Regions from separate parts of the Thalassospira sp. ER-Se-21-Dark genome, predicted to be linked through region 2. Evidence: riboswitches for the same ligand, from Rfam matches in the RefSeq annotation. Region 2 holds a riboswitch; the other holds the start of a gene.
The links. A riboswitch is a leader RNA that binds a small molecule or an ion and turns the genes downstream of it on or off. The one in region 2 is predicted to bind glycine.
Positions count from the first base shown of each region.

Region 1: another riboswitch for glycine. It lies ahead of FHI25_RS14825 (L-serine ammonia-lyase); the one in region 2 lies ahead of gcvT (glycine cleavage system aminomethyltransferase GcvT).

Region 1 is NZ_VDEZ01000003.1:471,460-479,632, forward strand. It holds gene FHI25_RS14805 (aspartate aminotransferase family protein) at 1-1,287, opposite strand, end outside; gene FHI25_RS14810 (phosphotransferase) at 1,284-2,285, opposite strand; gene fabG (3-oxoacyl-ACP reductase FabG) at 2,534-3,313, shown strand; gene FHI25_RS14820 (dihydrofolate reductase family protein) at 3,395-3,928, opposite strand; gene FHI25_RS14825 (L-serine ammonia-lyase) at 4,091-5,530, opposite strand; glycine riboswitch at 5,600-5,721, opposite strand; glycine riboswitch at 5,724-5,829, opposite strand; gene gpmI (2,3-bisphosphoglycerate-independent phosphoglycerate mutase) at 6,103-7,695, shown strand; gene FHI25_RS14835 (peptidoglycan DD-metalloendopeptidase family protein) at 7,673-8,173, shown strand, end outside.
Region 2 is NZ_VDEZ01000001.1:708,711-716,883, reverse strand. It holds gene FHI25_RS03160 (homoserine kinase) at 1-369, opposite strand, end outside; gene ispH (4-hydroxy-3-methylbut-2-enyl diphosphate reductase) at 415-1,362, opposite strand; gene FHI25_RS03150 (hypothetical protein) at 1,619-2,176, shown strand; glycine riboswitch at 2,280-2,378, shown strand; gene gcvT (glycine cleavage system aminomethyltransferase GcvT) at 2,549-3,661, shown strand; gene gcvH (glycine cleavage system protein GcvH) at 3,736-4,107, shown strand; gene gcvPA (aminomethyl-transferring glycine dehydrogenase subunit GcvPA) at 4,111-5,466, shown strand; gene gcvPB (aminomethyl-transferring glycine dehydrogenase subunit GcvPB) at 5,463-6,959, shown strand; gene FHI25_RS03125 (protein phosphatase CheZ) at 7,162-8,073, shown strand.

The DNA.
Region 1 (8,173 bases), on a different contig from region 2:
GACCTCGGACGATTTCAGGCAAAGCGGCGGGCGGATTTTCAATGTCTGGCCGTATTTCCCGGCCGCCCCGATCAGAACCCGGTTCTCGCGCATGGCATTAATGATATCACTGACCAGTTGCCCGCTGGTATTTTTCGGGTCGCCATCGGGTGACAGATCAACACCGATAAACAGGCCAGCCCCGCGTACATCGCTGATGCGGCCATCAATATCGGCCAGATGTAGCAACCCTTCGCGCAATGATTTGCCACAAAGTGCTGCATTGGTCTGAACGTTTTCATCGCGGATAACATTCAAAACGGCCAAGCCCGTCGCCGATGCCACCGGGCTTGCGGCAAAGGTGTTGAAATATCCGACATCGTCGCAAAATGCGCTGAGCAATTCCGGACGCACGGCAATGCCCGCCATCGGAAAACCATTGCCCATCGGTTTGCCCATGCTGACGATATCGGGTTCGACATCGTGTCGGGCAAAGCCCCAAAAGGCATCGCCGGTTCTGCCAAATCCCGGCTGCACTTCATCGGCAATAAACAGCCCGCCTGCCCGATGGACAATCGCGACCGCAAGACGCAGGAAACCACGCGGGTTGGAAAACACACCGTCACTCGAAAAAATGCTGTCGGCGATCAGGGCTGCTACCCCATAACCGCGATCCTGCAAAACCAGTGCGGCCTTGTTGACCTCATCTGCAAAACCAGCAGCGATATCATCGCCGTAGGTAAGCTTGCTGGGGGCTGGAATGGCAATGACGTGATCGGGCAGGTTGCCCCGTTTGAATGCAGATGGCGAAATGTCGGTCACCGCTGCCGTGTTGCCGTGATAGGCGGACTCAGTCACGATAAAACCACTGGCACCCGTCGCACGCTGGGCAATGCGCAACGCAAGGTCATTTGCCTCGCTGCCACTGCAGGTCAGGACGATGTTTTCAAGGTAATTCGGAAATGTCGCCTTCAGACGATCGAGATATTCCTCGGTCGTTTGGTGCAGATAACGACTGTTGATATTAAGCTTCGCGGCCTGCTCGGCCATGGCGGCCACCACACGCGGATGGCAATGCCCGACCGAGGGCACATTGTTATAGAAATCCAGATAGCTGGTGCCATCCGCCGCCGTCATCCAGCAGCCTGATCCCGACACCATTTCAATCGGATCGCGGTAAAACAGAACCGATGCCGCGCCAAAGTTCCGGGTGCGGCGCGACAAAAGGTCATCGCCCTCCTTGGTCTGCGCGAAAGACGTTTTGCCATCATAGGCGTTCATATCAAGGATAGGGCGCACAGGCTTCATTTCGCATTCTCGGCTGTCAGATAATCCTGCGCCATTTGCAGGGTCCCGGCGGTAAAGCCCGTGCCCATTTCCTGCGCGGTCGGTGTTTCCGGATGACTTGCGATCCAGGCAGTCAAAAGCAGGCGACGCAGCATCACAAAGCTATCAAGCATCGCCGCGTCACTGGCCGAAAACGGGGCTACGGTCCGGTATCCTTCGACCCAGGCCTCTTTCAGTGCCGGGACAATCGGATCAAGTTCGATAAAGCTGATCGCTGCTGCAAAGTCATAACCAAACCAGCCAAAACCGCAGTCATCGAAATCAATCACACCCAGCCGGTCGCCATCGACCAGAAGGTTTGCCAAACGCAAATCGGCGTGGATCAGACCATATCGATCATTGCCCATCCCGAAAGACGCAAGCTTCTGATCAAGATGGCTGCATAGACGTTCAAGCAACGCCAGACCATCGTCATCAAGGCCCGTTGCGTCCCGCCAATCCCCCCAATGCGGATTGGCGCCAAGGGTGGTATCGAACGTCCAGCTTTTGCGCACAAAATTAACCGATCGCGTCCATTGCCGCGCATGACCATGCAGGCGCGCACTGATCGCGCCCAGCTTGAAAAATCCATCAACCAGCGCCTCATCAGCAGAGGGTTCGGCGCCACGCATGAAATCAAACGCGACCACATGGCGACTGACCCCGCCCTGATCAAACTCGGCAACCAGTGACCCGTCACTGCGCATGCGTGGCTTGGGTGTGTCGACGATGTCACTGGCCCGAAGGGCATTGATCCAGGCGAGCTCAGACTCGATTTCCGCACGGGTGTGATAGCCCGGCCGATGAACGCGCAGAATCAGTTTTGCTCCGCTATTTGGATCGGTTGCCAAAAAGGTCGCATTTTCCGAAACGGTCAGAAGAGACACCTCGGCATCCGGCTCCATGCCCCAACCGGGCAGCACTGATATGGCGCCCTCTTTTAGGACATCAATCATGTTGTCATCGTAAATGCCGCCCAATTGATGCCTCCTGTCGCTATCTCTGAACGCCTCGAAACGGATGTTGCGCCCCGTTCCACGACCGCCTCAATGCTATTTTGTGAATAATGCGGCACGAAATGTGTAACTTGCAACATTTTTTGTTGCATCACGGAATATTTCGACCAATCATCGAGAAAACATAACGCAGCGCACAATCACGGAACCGGCAATCCGCAGCACACCGCAAAGCTGGCGCATTGCCCAATGACTTCACGAAAGGATCGACCATGCTGACTTCGATTTCCGGCAAAAGCGTCATCATCACCGGTGGCTCAAAGGGCATTGGCAAGGGCATCGCCAAGGTATTTGCCAGCAAGGGCACCAAGGTCATGATCGCCGCCCGCACCGAAAAGGACGCGGCCGCGACGGTGGATGAAATCAAGGCTGCCGGGGGCACCGCCGATATGTTCCTGTGTGATGTCTCGGATTTTGATCAGGTTTCCGCGCTTGCCGACTACACGGCCAAGACCTTTGACGGGATTGATATCCTGTGCGCCAATGCCGGAATCTTTCCACAGGTCAAGATGGTCGATATGACGGCGGATGACTGGGATCAGGTGATGTCGACCAACCTTAAAAGCAGCTTCTTGTGCGTGAAGGCCTGCATTCCCTATTTCGAAAAACTCGGCAAGGGTCGCGTGGTGATCACGTCCTCGATCACCGGGCCGGTTACCGGTTATCCCGGATGGTCGCACTATGGCGCGTCAAAGGCCGGCCAGCTTGGCTTTATCAAGACCGCCGCCATGGAATTGTCGCGCTATAACACGACAATCAATGCCGTCATGCCCGGCAATATCATGACAGAGGGACTGGCCGATCTTGGCGAGGATTATCTGAGCTCGATGGCAAACTCGATCCCGCTGAAACGTCTGGGCAGTGTCGAGGATATCGCCAATGCCGCCCTGTTCTTTGCATCCGATGAAGCGGCCTATATCACCGGCCAGCAGATCGTGGTCGATGGTGGTCAGATCCTGCCGGAATCGCTTGAGGCACTTGAAGAGATCTAAGCCTTCATCCTGCGCCAAAATCGCACAGAAACACAAAGCCCGCATCCGGTTCACCAGATGCGGGCTCGTTTATTTTCGGGCTTAGGCCAAACCGTACTGGCTGCGCACAACACCGGAATTGTATCGCTCGGACGCCAGAAGACGGGGTTTGATGCCCCCGGCGTCACGCCCGAACAACGATATTCCAGAGCCCAGCACTTCCGGGATCGTAAAGATATCAAGCTGATCGGCAAAACCGCCAAACAGGAACTGTGTCACCACACTGCCCCCGCCGACGACCCAGATGTCACCGTCCGCTGACCGCCGGTCGCGCAATTGATCGACCAGTTCGATGATACTCCCGCCATAGGCCTCGGTATTGGCAGGCCGATCTTTGGGCAGGTCGCGTGAAGTCAAAACGATTGTGCGGCGGGCCTCATAGGGCCAGTCGCCAAATTCCATCACCTGATCAAAGGTGTTTCGCCCGATGATCAGCGTACCGACGGAGTCCAGAAAGTCATCAAAGCCGAACTCGGCCGGGTCATATTCCCCCAACCAGTCCACCGCACCATTAGCACGCGCAATGAAGCCATCTAGACTGACCGCGATGTAAATGCGGAACAGTTTTTTGCTCATGTCTATGTCCAACCGATATTGGGGTCTTTGCCCCTATTTTTAGTCGGCAAATCATAGCAAAACACCAACCGCAAGTCGCAAGAAACAAGAACAGAAAACCGTATAATTTACATATCAGATACCCAAAAGCCCGGTTTTCCGCCCTATTCTTAAGAGTTGGGATCAGCACTCGACCACGTTGACATTGACCGCAAGACCGCCCTGGCTGGTTTCCTTGTACTTGCTTTGCATGTCGAGTCCCGTCTGACGCATGGTCTCGATCACCTTATCAAGCGACACGGTATGCTGTCCGTCACCGCGCAATGCCAGACGTGCCGCATTGATCGCCTTGACCGCACCCATGGTGTTGCGTTCGATGCAGGGCACCTGCACCAGACCGCCAATCGGATCGCAGGTCAGGCCAAGGTTATGTTCCATCCCGATCTCGGCAGCGTTTTCGACCTGTTCGGGCGTTCCACCCAGCACGGCACACAGCGCGCCAGCCGCCATTGAACAGGCAACACCGACCTCGCCCTGACAGCCAACTTCGGCCGCCGAGATTGAGGCGCGCTTTTTATAGATCGATCCGATGGCCGCCGCAGTTAAAAGGAATTCACGAATTTTGTGCTGATTGGCGTTGGCACCAAACTTCTCGTAATAACGCAGAACCGCGGGAATAACACCGGCCGCCCCGTTCGTTGGTGCGGTCACAACCCGACCACCTGCGGCGTTTTCTTCGTTCACGGCAAGGGCATAAAGATTAACCCAGTCAATCACTGTTAGCGGATCTCGCAGGCCGGCTTCGGGCTTTTCGGTCAGTTCCTTGTAAAGGTTTGATGCCCGGCGTTTAACATTCAGGCCACCGGGCAAGATACCGTCGGTTTTGATGCCACGGTCAATGCAGTTCATCATCGCGTCGTGAACGCGATCAACAAAAGCGATGGTTTCATCAGAGCTGCGCCAGCTTTGCTCGTTCTCCATCATGATTTCCGCGATGGAGCGCCCCTCGCGCTTGCAGATTTCCATCAGTTCATCGGCGGACGAAAACGGAAATGGCAAGGTGATGTTATCGCCGGAATATTCCGCACCGTGATCGTCACTGGAAACGATAAAGCCACCCCCGACCGAGAAATATTCCTGGGTATGGATTTTCACGCCATCGTGGTCAAAGGCAGTAATGCGCATGCCATTGGGATGCTGCGTCAGGGTTTCGGTGAAATGAAACACCAGATTGGTATCGCGGTTAAACGCAACCGGATACTGCCCGTAAAGCTGCAACTGACTGGTTTCATCAATCGCCTTCACAGTCGGCACAATATCATCAGGATCAATATTGCGCGGGCGCTTGCCATTCAGGCCCATGATCACCGCAGTATCGGTTGCGTGCCCCTTGCCGGTCAGGGCAAGCGACCCATAAAGATCAACCACAACACTGCCGGTCTTTTGCAAAAGATTGCGCGCCTCAAGCTCAAGGCAGAAACGATATCCCGCACGCATCGGGCCAACCGTATGCGAACTCGAAGGACCGATACCAATCGTGTAAAGGTCGACAACCGAAAGGTTGACGTCATGTTGGGATTTCTTTTGCGATCCCGAAGAGGGATCGGTCGCGGGATTTGTCATCAAGGGCCTCCTTCACGGCTCAATAACGCGCTTGTTTTCGCGCTGTTTACGAACCGGTGTTTTTGCCCCCTCTGTCCCTTGACCTGAGATTATCCGCCCTGCCCGATCAAGATCGGCTTGGGGCGTTCATCCTTCGGTGGAAACCTGACCAGCGCTTTCTCCCAGGCGCTTTTTGGTTTCTCTCTCCAGAGCCTCTTCCGTGACGGTCCATCTGCCTGAGAGTGTTTATGAGGCATTGCTCCTTCGGCGCCGTACATCATGCAAATCGCGTGATATCCGAACTCTCCCGTCACGGTGCGAGATAACATTTCTGCCACCTCAGAGGTTCACCGTCAGATTGAACACTATCTGCGTCTTTAGACACTGTCAAAAGAACTGGTTTGCATCTGCAAAATTTTCTGCGGCAGATGCTGTTAAGCAACGGTAATCGTGCTAAATTGCCCGGGTAATTGATGTACCTGTCGTGCGCGAAGACTGACCCACCCTGTCCGCATGGCGGGATTGATAGCGAAAGAGCCCGTAAGTCACCATATTTACGGGACATTCAGCCTTTTCCTTTATCTGTGGGGTTTATGAACGTGACTGTATCGAATTCCGTAAAGCGCCCGCGCCCTGTGGTGCTGTGCATTCTGGACGGCTGGGGTTATCGCGAAGAAAGCAAGGACAACGCTGTCGCCCTTGCCAACACGCCTGTCTGGGATGACCTTTACGCCAACAATCCAACCGGGTTCCTCAAGGCCTGCGGTCTGGATGTTGGCCTGCCCGAAGGTCAGATGGGCAATTCGGAAGTCGGCCACATGAACCTGGGTGCTGGCCGTGTGGTCATGCAGGAACTGCCCAAAATTGACGAGGCCGTCAAAACCGGCACCATCGCCGATACCGACACCGTCAAAAAGATCATCGCCAAACTTTCCGATTCCAAGGGCGTTTGCCATATCGCGGGTCTTCTGTCCGAAGGCGGGGTGCATTCCCATCAGGCCCACATGGCTGCCCTAGCCAAGATCATTGCGAGTGCCGGTGTGCCGGTAAAAATTCACGCCTATCTTGATGGCCGTGATACCGCACCGAAAAGTGCCGCCAAGTTCCTTGAGAAATTCCGCGCCCTGATCGGCGATGCTGATGTTGAAATCGCCACCGTCACCGGCCGTTATTACGCCATGGACCGCGACAATCGCTGGGAACGCGTAAGCCAGGCCTATTTCACCATGGTTCAGGGCAAGAATTACGCCGATGGCCGCGGTGCTGACAGTGCGGAGGCTGCGATTGCCAACGCCTATGAAGCCGGCACCACCGATGAATTCGTTCTGCCAACCGTGATTGGCGATTATGACGGCATGAAGGACGGCGACGGCCTTCTGATGACCAATTTCCGGGCGGATCGCGCACGTGAAATCCTTGCCGCCCTTTGCGCACCGGAATTTGACGGCTTTGATCGCCGCACGCCGGTCAAGTTCGCCGTTCAGGCCGGGATGGTCGAATATTCGTCCGAACATGCCAAATACATGGATGCGATCTATCCGCCGCAGACCCTGCCAAACATCTTTGGCGAAGTGGTTTCCAAGGCAGGTATGAAGCAGCTTCGCATCGCCGAGACCGAAAAATACCCGCATGTTTCGTTCTTCTTTAACGGCGGCGAAGAACAGGTATTCGAGGGCGAGGACCGCATTCTGGTCGCCTCCCCCAAAGTCGCGACCTATGACCTGCAGCCGGAAATGTCGGCACCGGAAGTCACCGAAAAACTGGTCGCCGCCATCAAGTCGGAAAAATACGACACCATCATCCTGAACTTTGCCAACCCCGACATGGTCGGCCATAGCGGCATCCTTGAAGCCGCGATGAAGGCCGCCGAGGCGGTTGATACCTGCCTTGGCAAGGTGATTGATGCGATCAAGTCTGTCGGTGGCGTTGCCTTTGTTACTGCTGATCACGGCAACTGCGAAGTGATGGTCGATCCGGAAACCGGTGAACCGCACACGGCACATACACTTAATCTCGTTCCGACCATCCTTGTTAACGGTCCGGAAGGGGTAACATTGGAAGATGGTCGTTTGGCCGATGTCGCACCGACCTTGCTGCAATTGCTTGGCGTGCCGCAACCGGCAGAAATGACTGGTAAACCCTTGCTTAAGGGCCTGAAACAGAATGACGCGCTTCTTGCGAGCTAAGTTAGCTTATGAGATCGCCCTGCCTGCGCTGATCGCTTTTGCGGTTTTTGCTGCAGGCGGGGCTGCGCCTTCTTTTGCCCAATCGCTGCAAAAGGTTGATCAGCAACTTGATCAACTTGAAAACCAGCTTTCCGAACAGCAAAAGCAGGAAGAGTTCCTGTCGCGCAAATCACGGGAACTCTGGACCGAGGAACAAGCCCTTCAGTCCGAGGCGATATCTGTCGCCAGACGCACCCAGCGCCTTGAAACGACGCTGACCGAGCTGGAAGATCAGCTCGAAACGCTTGAAGCACGTGAAAAGGTCGCAGCCACCAGCCTCGAAGACAAGGCCGGGCAATATGCCCGCATCCTCATGGCCCTGCAGCGCCTGTCGACCACCCCGCCCGAAGCGGTTATTGCCCTCCCGACATCTCCGCAGGATACGTTGCGTTCGGCAGTGTTACTTAAGGCCGCCCTGCCCGGTGTCGAACAGCACGCC
Region 2 (8,173 bases):
GGCGCCGACCCCCGCACAGTGATGGGGTTGAATGCGCCTGGGCGACATGCCCTGCAGGAAAGACGTGATGGCGGCCGGGCGACCACAAAGGCGTCGCAGGGCAACACCGTCCTTGCCGTGGATCGGGGTCGGGCAATTCAGTCCCTTGGCCGACAAGTGATCCATCAGGCCAAGATAGAAGGGTAGATCATCGGGATTTACCCGCTTCTCATACAGGGTCAGGATATAAGGCGCCTTGGTCGTCTGAAGCAGGAAATTGGTGTTTTCGACGCCTTCTGCGATCCCCTTGAACGACACCACGTCACCGATATCGTATTCGGCCACAAAGCGGGAAATATCTTCGTCTGAAACGTCGGTATAGACGGCCATGAGTTCTATCGTCGTCCTGATCTGAAAATAAGCATGTCCGCAGACCTAGCTGGCAAGCTGACGCGGAAGTTTGAAAGTGACATTTTCGTTGGTCAGCGTGATGGTTTCGACCGTCACGTCAAAGCGTTCCCGACAGGCATCAATGACTTCCTCGACCAGGATTTCGGGCGCGGACGCACCGGCCGTGATGCCAAGGCTTGAAATACCGTCAAGCTTCGACCAGTCGATATCCTTTGCCCGTTCGACCAGAACAGACCGTGTGCAGCCTTCGCGTTTGGCGACTTCGACCAAGCGGTTGGAGTTTGAAGAATTTGGCGCGCCAAGGACCAGAATGGCATCGGCCTTTTCCGCGATCAGTTTGACCGCATGCTGGCGGTTGGTCGTGGCGTAGCAGATGTCTTCCTTTTTCGGCACCGCGATTGACGGGAAACGCCGTTGCAGGATTTCAATGATCTTGGCGGTGTCATCAAGTGACAAGGTCGTCTGGGTCACAAAGGCCAGATTTTCCGGATCGCTGATTTCGATGGTCTCGGCGTCTTCCTCGGTCTCGACCAGGGTCATGCTGCCGGGGGGTAACTGGCCCATCGTGCCGATGACTTCGGGATGACCAGCATGACCAATCAGAAGAATATGTTTGCCATCGGCGTGATGACGTTCGGCCCCGCGATGGACTTTGGAGACCAGCGGGCAGGTCGCATCAAGATATTCAAGTTTGCGGGTTTCGGCCGCCTCGGGCACGGATTTCGGCACCCCATGGGCCGAAAAGATCACCGGCACGCCATCGGGAACGGCATCAAGTTCGTCAACGAAAACGGCACCCATATCGCGCAGGCGATTGACCACGAATTTGTTATGCACGATTTCGTGGCGGACATAGACCGGTGCGCCATATTTTTCGAGTGCCTTTTCGACGATCTCGATGGCGCGATCAACCCCCGCGCAGAAACCGCGCGGATTGGCAAGAACGATCCGAAGGCTGGCTTTGTCAGACATGATACAGGTCCGGCTTTCCCAATTGCGTGCGGGCGTTGCCGACGCATTTTTCAAACATTCACGTTACATAACCTGCCTGATCATGCGGTGCAATGACTCTGGGGTAAATGGTCGGTGCGGGTTGGCCGAATTTTTGACGTTTTACACCGCCCAAGGCCGTTCAAGCGGGTTGTGCCGACATCCGCGACAGAATAGACTGCGCGCGGGCCGGTCGTCGCGATGCGGCCCGAAAACATTTGGTTTGATAGAGGCTTGGATGACAATCGGTAACGGACTTCGGCGCGTTTATGCATTGGGTATGGTCTCGCTTGGTGGATTGCTAAGCGCATGCGGCGGTGGCAACCCGTTCGAAGAACAGCCGGTCCCGGTTTGTCCGGCGGCCTATCTGCCAAAGGATACGGCAAAGCTTGTCCAGTTCAGCGGTGCTGGCCGTGATCTGACCGATGTGATCGTCGAAGCCGAATTTACCGGATACCTTGGTGATTGCGGCTACGACCTTGATGACAAGGAACTTGATGTCATCATCAGCCCGATCATTACCGCCGAGCTTGGACCGGCAGCCCAAAACCGTAACGTTCAATTTAAATATTTCGTCGCCCTGCGTGACCCGAACGGCACCTTCATTCAGAAGTCGGTGTTTGACGTTAATATGGCGTTTGCCGACAATCTGAACATGGCCCGTATCCGTGACGAGCAGGTGACCCTGTCGGTGCCGCTGGACGATGTCTGGACCGGTCCGGATTACGAAATCTATCTTGGTTTCCAGCTGAGCGCGGACCAACTTGAGTATAATCGCCGGTTCGGAACCGATTGATTTTATTCGGGTTTGTTTGTTCGAGACGTGGCAGACCGATCATGCCCGAAAAATAGGGGCTGGTCGGTTTGCGCGGAAACCCGTATAACAGAAACATACCCAAATGATGCACGTGGGAGAGGCCGCAGTCCTTATCGGATGAGCGGACGCCGAAGGAGCAACCACCCCGGAAACTCTCAGGCAACAGGACCGCGTGGAGATGGGACTCTGGAAAGCAGGTGACCTGAATTTCTGATCAGGAACACCTCGCCGAAGATGTAAGCAGACCGGCTTCCTACCCCGGATGTGATTCTTTCAGGCTCCAAAGACAGAGGGGGAATGTGGTTGGCCACTGGTCGGCTATATTTCGCAACGATTGTCTTGGAGAACCTGATGGCGGATCACGAATCCGAACTTCTAAAAACTGCCCTTTATGATTTGCATGTGGAACTCGGTGCCAAAATGGTACCGTTCGCTGGCTATGCCATGCCTGTGCAATATCCGCTTGGTGTGAAGGGCGAACATCTTCATACCCGTGCGAAGGCAGGCCTGTTTGATGTGTCCCATATGGGGCAGGTGCGTTTGACCGGTGAGAACCGAGTGGCGGAGCTTGAAAAGCTTGTGCCCGGTGACATTGCCATCCTCAAACCCGGTCGCACCCGCTATTCCGCATTTACCCAGGACGACGGCACGATCCTTGACGATCTGATGATTACCAATGCGGGCGACAGCCTGTTTCTGGTGATCAATGCAGCCTGCAAGGATGATGATATCGTTCACATGCGTGCCAATCTTGGCGATGGTGTATCGCTTGAAGAAATCGATGACCGGGCGCTTCTGGCATTGCAGGGCCCGGATGCGGCCAAGGTTCTGGCACGTTTTGCACCATCGGTTGCCGATCTGAAATTCATGAGCTTTGCCGAAATCGACATCGCTGGCAGTCCGTGCTTTGTGACCCGTTCGGGTTACACCGGCGAAGATGGCTTTGAGATTTCCGTACCCAACGCCGATGCCGAGGCGCTTGCGCGCAAGCTGCTGGCCGAGGACGAGGTCGAGGCGATTGGCCTTGGCGCACGTGACTCACTGCGCCTCGAAGCGGGCCTTTGCCTGTATGGCAACGACATTGATACCACTACGACCCCGGTTGAAGGGGATCTGAACTGGATCATCAATAAACGTCGCCGGGCCGAGGGTGGCTTCAAGGGCGCGGATGTGATCCTTGATCAACTTGAACACGGTGCGGATCGTAAACGTGTCGGCATCAAGCCCGAAGGCAAGGCACCGGCACGTGAACACACCCAGATTCTGAACGCAGATGGCGAAGACATCGGCGAGATCAAATCGGGCGGGTTTGGCCCGACCGTCGATGGCCCGATTGCCATGGGGTATGTCGCGATTGAATTTGCCGAACCGGGTACCAAGGTCGATCTTATGGTGCGTGGCAAGGCGCGCCCGGCCGAGGTGGTCGAACTTCCGTTCGCGCCGCATCGTTATTTCCGCGGTTGAGAACCAGAATTTATCATAGAGAGAGCGGCGCTACGCTGCATTGGCACTGAATTGATCAACAGGGACAATGGAAGATGACTAAGAAATTTTCGCAGGAACATGAATGGATCGAGCTTGAAGACGGTGTGGCAACCGTTGGCATTACCGATTACGCGCAGCAGTCGCTGGGCGATATCGTGTATGTCGAGCTGCCGGAAGTAGGCAAGAAACTGACCAAGGATGGCGACGCCGCGGTTGTTGAATCGGTCAAGGCCGCCAGCGACGTTTACGCTCCGCTCGATGGTGAAATTGTCGAGGTCAACGAAGAGCTTGATGACAATCCTGCACTGGTCAATGAAGCCCCGGAATCCGATGGCTGGTTCTTTAGAATGACACTGACCGATGAATCCCAGCTTGATGAGCTGATGGATGAAGCAGCCTACAAAGACTTCGTCGAAGGCCTTTAAAACATGCGTTATCTCCCACTGACACGCGCTGATCGTGCTGCGATGCTTGATACCATCGGGGCATCATCGGTTGATGAACTTTACTGTGATGTGCCGGACGGCGCGTTGCTTGACGCACCTGTTGATTTGCCATCCCACCTTGGCGAAATGCAGGTCGAACGCGATATGATGGCCTTGGCCGCCAAAAACATGGGCGCATCGAGCGTGCCCAGTTTCCTGGGTGCGGGTGCCTATCGCCACCATGTGCCGGCGACGGTTGATTACGTGATCCAGCGCGGTGAATTCCTGACCGCCTATACCCCGTATCAACCGGAAATCGCGCAAGGGACACTGCAATACCTGTTTGAATTCCAGACCCAGGTTGCCTCGATCACCGGGATGGATGTTGCCAACGCGTCGATGTGGGATGGTGCGACATCCTGTGCCGAAGCGGTTCTGATGGCCTGCCGCGCGACCCGTCGCAAGAAGGCAGTTCTTTCGGGTGGTCTGCACCCGCATTACCGCGAAGTGACCGAAACTTATTGCCAGTATAGCGACACCGAAGTTGCCGGGCGCGATGGGCATCCGGAACATCAGGCAACTGCCGAAGAACTCAACGATCTGATTGATGATCAGACAGCGTGTGTTGTTGTGCAGTACCCGGACGTGTTTGGCCGCATTCAGGATCACACCCAACTGGCTGATCTTTGCCATGCCAAGGGTGCGCTTCTGGTGGTGGTCTTTACCGAGGCGGTGGCGTTTGGTGCGGTGAAATCACCGGGCAGCTTTGGCGCAGACATCGTTTGCGGCGAAGGCCAGTCGATCGGTAATGCGCTGAACTATGGTGGGCCGTATGTCGGGCTGTTTGCCACCACGCAAAAGCTCGTGCGTCAGATGCCGGGCCGCCTGTGTGGTGAAACGGTCGATCAAGACGGCAAGCGTGGTTTTGTTCTGACGCTGTCGACCCGCGAACAGCATATCCGCCGTGAAAAGGCGACCTCGAACATCTGCACCAACTCGGGCCTGTGTTCACTGGCCTTTACGGTGCATATGAGCCTGCTGGGTGAAGACGGTTATCGCCGTCTGGCGACCTTGAACCATGAAAATGCCTGCAAGGCAGCCGATGCTATTGACGCCGTTGAAGGCGCATCTGTGGTCAATGACAGCTTCTTTAACGAATTCACCGTGAAGCTTTCCAAACCGGCCGCCGAAGTGGTTGAAGCACTGGTTGCCAAGGGCGTCCTTGCCGGTGTGCCGCTGTCGCGCCTGTATCCGAACCGTTCGGATCTGGATAACTACCTGTTGGTTGCGGTTACCGAAACCAACACGGACGAGGATATCGCGGCGCTTGCGTCCGCATTGAAGGAGGCGCTGGCATGACCTTTACAACCCATACCGGCAACCGTGGACTTGTTCTTGAAGAACAGCTGATTTTCGAGCAGGGCCAGCCCGGCCGAACCGGCGTTGATTTGCCGGAACCCAAGGGCACCAAATCGCGCCTTGGCGGCCTTGACCGTGACAGCGACGTTGGTCTTCCGGGCCTGTCCGAGCCGCAAGTCGTGCGTCACTTCACGCGCCTGTCGCAGAAGAACTATGGCATTGATGCCGGTTTCTTCCCGCTTGGTTCGTGCACGATGAAGCATAACCCGCGCCTGAACGAGAAAGTCGCGCGTTTGCCCGGTCTTGCCGATTTGCATCCGATGCAGCCTGAAAGCACCGTACAGGGTGCGCTGGAACTGATTGATCAATGTGCGCATTGGCTTTTGGTCCTGACCGGCATGCCGGCGGTTTCCATGTCCCCGGCAGCGGGTGCACAGGGTGAGCTTTGTGGCATGATGGCCATTCGCGCGGCCCTTGATGCGCGCGGTGAAAACCGTCGTCGCGTTCTGGTGCCGGAATCCGCCCACGGGACCAACCCGGCAACCGCAGCCGCCTGTGGCTTTACGGTTGATTCGATCCCCGCGACCGAAGACGGCCGTGTTGATCTGGCAGCGTTTGAAGCCAAGCTTGGCGACGATGTGGCTGGTATCATGCTGACCAACCCGAATACCTGCGGTCTGTTTGAACGTGACGTGCGCAAGATCGCCGATCTGGTGCATGAAGCGGGCGGGTACTTCTATTGCGATGGTGCGAACTTCAACGCCATTGTCGGTCGGGTGCGCCCGGCAGACCTTGGCATTGATGCGATGCATATCAACCTGCACAAGACGTTCTCGACCCCGCATGGCGGCGGTGGACCGGGTTCAGGACCTGTTGTCTTTTCCGAAGCCCTGGCACCGTTTGCCCCGATCCCTTATGTCGTGAAAAAGGGTGATGGTTTCCATCTGGTCGAAACCGCAGACGAAGAAGACGGCATGAAGCCGTTTGGCCGTCTGAAGGGCTTCCATGGTCAGATGGGCATGTTTATTCGTGCGCTGACCTATATGAAAAGCCATGGTGCAGATGGCCTGCGTCAGGCATCGGGTGATGCGGTTCTGAATGCCAACTATCTGTTGGCGCGTCTTAAGGACAAGCTCAGTGTGGCCTTCCCGGGCTATTGCATGCATGAAGCCCTGTTTGACGACGGCTTCCTGAAAGATACCGGTGTTTCGACACTGGATCTGGCCAAGGCAATCATCGACGAAGGGTTCCACCCGATGACGATGTATTTCCCGCTGGTGGTTCATGGGGCGTTGCTGATCGAACCGACCGAGACCGAAACCAAGGAATCGATTGATCAGTTCTGTGATGCGATTCTGTCGCTTGTGGCCAAGGCCGAGTCGGGCGATGCAGAATTCTTCAAGAATGCACCGTACCTGACCCCGCGCAGACGCCTTGATGAAACGGCGGCTGCACGTAAGCCGGTTTTGCGCTGGAAGCCTGAAACAGCTTGATAACCAACGCAACCTGACCTTTTGGAGCACCCCGGTCTTTTGGCCGGGGTGTTCTTTTTCAAAGACTTGGACTTGAAACCCATTGGACTTGTCGCAATCTGCACCCTTATACTTGCCGTAATAGTAATGAACGCCGTCAAAAAGGTGCGTTTGGGGATTTAGTGATCGGACACATGTCCGTTCCGGAGGGTTAAAGTCAGTTATGTCTCGTCGCGTGCAAAAAGTATTCACTGCCGAACGTCGTCTTAAAGAACGCACCGGTGGTGTGGTTGAGGATTGGTCTGACTCCTTTTTTGACCCGACGCTGGAAAGCGGCATGGGGGCAGGGGAACCGATGCAGGCATCCTTGCCGGCAGCGACAAGTGCCCCGGAAACATCCGGTATTACCCAGGCTGTTCTTGATGAAATCAGAGCTCTGCGTGGTGAAGTTTCGCAACTGCGTCAGGCGGTGGCATCCGGTGGTGTTCCGGCAAGTGATGTCACCACCCCGTTTGCATCAAATGATGCGCCGATGGATGAATTGCCAGAGCCGGTTTCAAGTAACCCAACCCACTCCAATCGCCCGGGGGCGGCAGAGCCCGATCGTGACGATCTGGAACTGATCCGTACCCAGATCGCGGAAATGAACGAGCACATCCACAGGGCAAAGGTTCAGATTGCGTCGCTGCGCCATCCAAAAGCGCAGGATGACCGATTGGTAAGTGCGACCTCGGAACTTGATGCCATCGTCAAGGATACCGAAATGGCGACCCATACCATTCTGGAATCCGCCGAGCAGATTGACGATCTGACCATGACGCTTAAAAACTCGGCGCCGAGCGATTTTGTCGCCGATCATGTCGAACAGATTGCCTTCATCGTGACCAAGATCTTTGAAGCCTGTAACTTCCAGGACATTACCGGCCAGCGCATCAACAAGGTGGTCAGCACGCTTGAGTTCGTTGAAGAGCGCGTCCACAACATGATCTCGATCTGGGGTGAAGATGCGTTTGCCGAATTGCCGGTTCCTGAGGTCGAGGAAGAATCACGGCCCGAGGATGCAGACCTTCTGAATGGTCCGCAGCTCGAAGGGGAAGGCATCAGCCAGGACGATATCGACAAGTTGTTCGAATAATTCGAAAAATGCTTGGTTTTGTGCTGTGATTTAAGGTAGTAGCGTGAGCTATATCTTCTTGGCAAAGAGCGCTTCGGGCGTTTTCGCCCAGTCATTTGTC